2 linked regions of the Allobranchiibius huperziae genome follow. The main gene of each other region encodes a partner of the protein of the gene in region 2 in a complex. Links are inferred from orthologs where the notes say so. Each region holds a gene or a part of one and is shown on either strand. Other genes may lie near its edges.

Region 1 (3,359 bases), 960 kb from region 2 along the record:
CCTGCAGCAGGTCTCCGCGGAACAGATCCTCGAACCCGACCGCGCACGTCACGATCAGGTCCACCGGCATACCCGTGATCCTCTCAGGCCGCACGACGCTCGATCGTCAGCGGATTCGTGGCGCCGGCATCACTACGACGCTGACAACCGCTGAGGCCGCCTCCGGTTGTCAGCGGATTCGTGGCGCCGGCACCACCACGACGCTGACAACCGCGGCAGGGGCCCGGACGCACGGACGCCCGGCACCCCCGTTCGGGGGCACCGGGCGTCCGGGTACGGCGTATCAGACTCAGGCGTCGGCCGGGGTCGCGCCGGCGGGCTGGTTGGACTCGTTCGAGCCACCCTGCCCGCCACCGCTGTTGCCACGGCCGCGACCGCCACGACGGCGGTTGCGCGGGCGGCGTTCGCCACCCTCACCCTGGCCACCGGTGTCCTCGGACCCGGTGCCCTGCGCGGAACCGTCGTCCTCAGCGGCGACGGCCGTGGTGTCGTCCGCAGCGGTCTCGGGAACGGTGCTGACCGGAGCGGCGTCGGCCACGGGGGCCGGCTCCGCGGCGGCGGGGGCGGCCTCGGCAGCAGCCGACACGTCCTCGACGACGGCCAGCGACAGCTTGCCGCGCGGGTCGACCTCCTTGAGCTCGACCTGCACCTTCTGACCGATCTTCAGCACGTCCTCGACGTTGTCGATGCGCTTGCCGCCGACGAGCTTGCGCACCTCGGAGATGTGCAGCAGGCCGTCCTTGCCGGGCAGCAGGGAGACGAACGCGCCGAACGTCGTGGTCTTGACCACGGTGCCCAGGAAACGCTCGCCGACCTCCGGCATCTGCGGGTTGGCGATCGCGTTGACCGCGGCCCGGGCGGCCTCGGCCGACGCACCGTCGGTCGCGCCGATGTAGACCGTGCCGTCGTCCTCGATCGACAGGTCCGCGCCGGTGTCCTCCTGGATCTGGTTGATCATCTTGCCCTTCGGGCCGATGACCTCACCGATCTTGTCGACGGGCACCTTCACCGTGATGACACGCGGTGCGAAGGGGCTCATCTCGTCGGGGCCGTCGATGGCCTCGTGCATGACGTCCAGGATGTAGAGCCGGGCGTCGCGTGCCTGGGTGAGTGCACGGCCGAGCACGTCGGCGGGGATGCCGTCGAGCTTGGTGTCCAGCTGGATCGCGGTGACGAACTCCCGCGTGCCGGCGACCTTGAAGTCCATGTCGCCGAAGGCGTCCTCGGCTCCCAGGATGTCGGTCAGCGCGGCGTACTGGGTCTGTCCGTCGACCTCGGCGGAGACCAGGCCCATCGCGATGCCGGCGACCGGGGCGCGCAGCGGCACACCGGCGTTCAGCAGGGCGAGGGTGGACGCGCAGACCGAGCCCATCGAGGTGGAGCCGTTGGAGCTCAGCGCCTCGGAGACCTGACGGATCGCGTACGGGAACTCCTCGCGGGTCGGCAGCACCGGCATCAGGGCGCGCTCGGCGAGCGCTCCGTGGCCGATCTCGCGACGCTTCGGCGAACCGACGCGACCGGTCTCACCGGTGCTGTACGGCGGGAAGTTGTAGTTGTGCATGTAGCGCTTGCGCGACACCGGGCCGAGCGTGTCGAGCTGCTGCTCCATGCGCAGCATGTTGAGGGTGGTGACGCCCATGATCTGGGTCTCGCCACGCTCGAAGATCGCCGAGCCGTGCACCCGCGGGAGCACCTCGACCTCGGCGGACAGCGCACGGATGTCGGCCAGACCGCGACCGTCGATGCGCACCTTGTCGCGCAGGATCCGCTGCCGGACCTGAGCCTTCTGCAAGGCGCGGTACGCGGCGGACACCTCCTTCTCGCGACCCTCGAAGCGCTTGCCCTCGCCGGCCAGTTCGGCCTTCAGGGCGCCCTTGAGCTCCTCGATCTTGTCCTCGCGGTCCTGCTTGTCCACGATCGTGAACGCGGCGGCGACCTGCTCGGAGGCGTCCTTCTCGACGGCCTCGTAGACGTCGTCCTGGTAGTCCAGGAAGATCGGGAAGTCCTGCACGGGCTTCGCGGCCTGCGAGGCGAGCTCGGACTGCGCATCGCACAGGACGCGGATGAACTTCTTGGCCGCTTCCAGACCCTCGGCGACGATCTCCTCGGTAGGAGCAGTCTTGCCCTGGTTCTTCACCAGGTCCCAGGTCGCTTCGGTGGACTCGGCCTCGACCATCATGATCGCGACGTCGTCACCGGCGACGCGGCCGGCGACGACCATGTCGAAGGTCGAGCGCTGCGCGTCGGAGAAGTTGGGGAAGGCGACCCACTGGCCGTCGATGAGGGAGACGCGGGTGGCGCCGACCGGGCCGGAGAACGGCAGGCCGGAGATCTGCGTGGAGGCGGACGCACCGTTGATGGCGAGCACGTCGTACTGGTGGTCGGGGTTGAGCGACAGCACCGTGATGACGACCTGGACCTCGTTGCGCAGACCCTTCTTGAAGGTCGGGCGCAGCGGGCGGTCGATTAGGCGACAGGTCAAAATGGCATCCGTCGAGGGCCGTCCCTCGCGGCGGAAGAAGCTGCCGGGGATCTTGCCCGCGGCGTACATCCGCTCCTCGACGTCGACCGTCAGGGGGAAGAAGTCGAACTGGTCCTTCGGTTGCTTGCCTGCGGCCGTGGTGGACAGCAGGGTGGTCTCGTCGTCGAGGTAGCACAGCACGGAGCCGCCTGCCTGCTTGGCGAGGCGTCCGGTCTCGAACCGGACGGTGCGGGTGCCGAAGCTGCCGTTGTCGATCGTGGCTTCGGCGAAAGTGATCTCTGGACCCTCCATTGGGTCTCCTCTTCTGTTCTCTTCTGACCGGCCGGCGGATCGTCGTTGCCCGCGGCCGTTTTCTTCATCTCGGGGCGTACGGCGATGTTGCCCGCGGGCGGCAGCGCAGCGGCTGCGGCCGGCGGGGTCGACATACCCCCGAACACGCCAGAAGGCGGCCACCGCGAAGGTGACCGCCTGCTGGCGTGAAGTGGGTGATCAGCGACGTAGACCCAGTCGCTTGATGAGCGAGCGGTAACGCTCGACGTCGATGTCCTCGAGGTAGCGCAGCAGACGCTTGCGCTGGCCGACCAGGAGGAGCAGCCCGCGGCGGCTGTGGTGGTCGTGCGGGTGCTGACGCGAGTGCTCGGTGAGGTCCTTGATGCGCTGGGTCAGCATCGCGACCTGCACCTCGGGGGACCCGGTGTCACCCTCGGACGTTGCGTACTCGGACATGATCTGTGCCTTGACGGCGGTTTCCAGGGGCATCGTGAGGATGACTCCATTTCTGTGACTCGTTGCGCGGTGCTCCTGGGCATGTCCACCAGGGCGCTGTCGATCCGCGGCCGGTATACGGCGATCCCCAGAATAGCAGCGCGACAGGAGG
Region 2 (3,162 bases):
GCTTCCGCGCGGCGCGGCCGGCCTGCCGCGGGAGCAGCAGCCGGTCCTTCTCACCCCACGCGATAGTGCTCGGCACGAGCGGAATCTGCTTGTACGACAAACCGATCCCTCGGATGAAGCAGGGCCAGAACCCCTTGGCCCGGCGCAAGTTGTACGTGTCGCCGATCGCCTCCTCGGTGCTGAGGTGCTCCGGGTGCACGTAGAGCGAGCGCATCGAGATCGCCCGCAGCCGCTCGTTGCCGCAGACGGCCTCGATGACCGGACCGGGCGCGTAAGACGACACCTTCAGCGCGAGCAGATTCATCGCGAGGAGTCCGAGCTCCGCCTTGGACCAGAACCCGGCGGGCGAGAACGCCGCGCAGCTCTGCACGCTTCCGCGGGCCGCCAGCTCCAGTGCCAGGATCCCGCCGAGGGAGTTGCCGGCCACGTGCGGCTGGGTCACTGCCAGTTCCCGCAGCAGTTCCTCGACCTGATCGGCGTAGCTGGTGATCGTGTAACCCGCCGGCTTGCCCGGAGCAGGCGACCTGCCGTGCCCGGGAAGGTCGATGTTGATCACGTCGAAGTCCGGCGCCAGCAGTTCGGGCACCCGATTCCACGCCTCCCGGCGGTGCCCGATGCCGTGGATCAGCACGATGGGTTCACCGGATCCGGTACGCGACTACGAGATGGTGCTGGTCATCGTCACTCCTCGCCTGGGGGCTGTCAGCGCGACCTTACCTTGGGGTAACTTGCGGCGAAACGGTTTGGCACGATCCGATGACCCTCGGAGAACGACGACGAGCCGCGGCCCGTCGTCCCGCCCGTACGTGCCCTCACCAGAAATGAGCAGTGAGTCCGTGACCATCGGCATCCTGACCAGCGGCGGCGACTGCCCCGGACTCAACGCAGTGATCCGCGGTGCGGTCATCAAGGGCGATCGCATCTACCAGGAGAGGTTCGTCGGCATTCGGGACGGATGGCGGGGCATTGTCGAGGACGACGTCGCCGACCTGCCGCGCCACGACGTACGCGGCCTGTCCCGCCAGGGCGGCACCATCCTCGGCACTTCGCGCACCAACCCGTTCGAGCACGGCGGGTCCGAGCGGGTGCGCGAGGTGATGCAGCGACACTCCATGAACGCGTTGATCGCGATCGGCGGCGAGGGCACCCTGACCGCCGCGCGTCGCCTGTCCGACGACGGGCTCCCGGTCGTCGGCGTCCCCAAGACCATCGACAACGACCTGTCCGCCACCGACTACACCTTCGGCTTCGACACCGCCGTGGCGATCGCGACCGAGTCGATCGACCGGCTGCGCACGACCGCGGAGTCGCACCACCGCTGCATGGTGGTCGAGGTGATGGGCCGGCACGTGGGATGGATCGCACTGCACGCCGGGCTCGCGTCCGGGGCCCACGCGGTGCTGATCCCGGAGATCCCGGTGTCGCTGGACCAGGTGTGCGAGTGGGTGCGCAGCGCCCAATCCCGAGGTCGCGCACCGGTCGTCGTGGTCGCGGAAGGATTCATCCCGGCCGGCGAGGAGCGTGCGACCGCGCCGCGGGGACTGGACGCCTTCGGCCGGCCGCGCCTCGGCGGCATCGGGGAGACGATCGCCCCGATGATCGAGGAGCAGACCGGCATCGAGACACGCACGGCACGCCTCGGCCACCTGCAGCGCGGTGGGGTGCCGACTGCGTACGACCGGGTGCTCGCAACGCGGTTCGGGGCGGCCGCGATCGACGCCGTCATCGCCGAGCGGTGGGGGTCGATGGTGTCGCTGTCCGGGGAATCGATCGTGCACGTCGACCTGCACGCGGCGACCACGGTGTTGAAGACCGTCCCGCGCGAGCGGTGGGACGAAGCGGCGATCCTATTCGGCTGATACGGCCGCGCGTCGCGAATCCGACTGATTCGCAGCAGAAATTGCGGACCAAGGGTAAATATCCAGTCAATCTTCTGTCTACCCGTTGCGGTTCCTGTGCACGTGTGTCCAAGGTGAACCATCCTCTCGCGTCGGCTCAAACAGGGTCCGCGAGCATGTTTCCGGAAGGATTCACATGAAAAAGGCACTCACCGTAGCGGGGGCGGTGGCACTCGCCGCCGGCGCCGCCACCAGCGTGATCCCGACCTCCGCGGCCGCCCAGCCGTCCGCGGCACGCAAGGTCGTCGCCCGTTCCGTTGCCTCACCGGGCAAGGTGATCGGCTCGCCCAGCGCGAGCGCCGCTTCGACATTCATTGTCACCCTGCAACCGCGCAACGCGGCTGGACTGCAGTCGTTCGTACGCGCGGTCTCCGACCCCTCAAGCGCGTCGTACCGCAAGTTCATCACCCCCGGCCAGTACGCCGCGCGGTACTCCGCGACCTCCGCGGAGGTCGCCCAGGTGACGGCGTGGCTGCGCAGCCAGGGCCTCAAGCCCGGCAAGGTGTCCCCGACCCGCACGTTCATCACGGTGAGCGGTTCCACCTCCGCGGTGCAGAAGGCCTTCGCGACCAAGATCCACTCGTACAAGACCGGTGCGCGCACCTTCACCGCGCCGGCGACCTCCGTCACCGTCCCCGCGAACCTCGCCGGGTCGATCGCGGGCGTCGTCGGCCTGGACCAGTCGCGACTGCTGCACACCACCAACGTGCGCCCGGACACCACGTCCAAGAAGGCGACCCCCAACCTCAAATCGTTGGGCGCCACGACCTCCGCGAAGTCCGGCACCAGTGACGCCTGCTCCGCGTACTACGGGCAGTACACGCTGCCCTACATCCCGGCGGGCAAGGCTCCACTGAACAAGAAGCTCCCCGGCTCGATGTGCGGCTACACCCCGCAGCAGATGCAGGCCGCACGCGGCATCAACAAGGTGAAGTCCACCGGCAAGGGCATGAAGGTCGGCATCACGCTGTGGTGCAACGACCCGCGAATCTTCAACGACACCAACACCTGGGCGGGTGACCTCGGCTACCAGAAGCTGAAGTCCAGCCAGTACCAGGTGCTGGCACCGGCGGGCGGCTACAACTCCGACTACTGCGACAACACCGACTCCGGCGGCGTGAACGTCGAGCAGGCTCTGGATGTGCAGTCGATCCACGGCGCCGCCCCGGACGCCAACATCGTCTACTCGGCGGCGGCCGCGCCACTGGACGACTCGCTCCTCACCGCGCTGCACGCCCTGGTGGACGGCAACAAGGTCGACGTC

What was found.
Region 1: HNR15_RS15855 (region 2) and HNR15_RS11125 share a complex: the UniProt entries of both Bacillus subtilis proteins name them as parts of the possible RNA degradosome complex. The link is inferred for Allobranchiibius huperziae from one-to-one orthologs.

What each region holds. Positions count from the first base shown.
Region 1 is NZ_JACCFW010000001.1:2,374,584-2,377,942, forward strand. Bases 32-3,075 are described here. They hold HNR15_RS11125 (polyribonucleotide nucleotidyltransferase), read right to left. Parts: upstream 2,774-3,075; coding sequence 290-2,773; downstream 32-289. Other genes in these bases: HNR15_RS11120 (TRM11 family SAM-dependent methyltransferase), read right to left, coding at 32-70; rpsO (30S ribosomal protein S15), read right to left, coding at 2,972-3,075. Also shown: more of HNR15_RS11120, read right to left, coding at 1-31; more of rpsO, read right to left, coding at 3,076-3,241. UniProt on the Bacillus subtilis protein: Involved in mRNA degradation. Catalyzes the phosphorolysis of single-stranded polyribonucleotides processively in the 3'- to 5'-direction. Necessary for competence development in Bacillus subtilis.
Region 2 is NZ_JACCFW010000001.1:3,330,421-3,333,582, forward strand. What follows is about bases 1-2,847. They hold HNR15_RS15855 (6-phosphofructokinase), read left to right. Parts: upstream 1-836; coding sequence 837-1,859; downstream 1,860-2,847. Other genes in these bases: HNR15_RS15850 (alpha/beta fold hydrolase), read right to left, coding at 1-631; HNR15_RS15860 (S53 family peptidase), read left to right, coding at 2,035-2,847. Also shown: more of HNR15_RS15860, read left to right, coding at 2,848-3,162. UniProt on the Bacillus subtilis protein: Catalyzes the phosphorylation of D-fructose 6-phosphate to fructose 1,6-bisphosphate by ATP, the first committing step of glycolysis.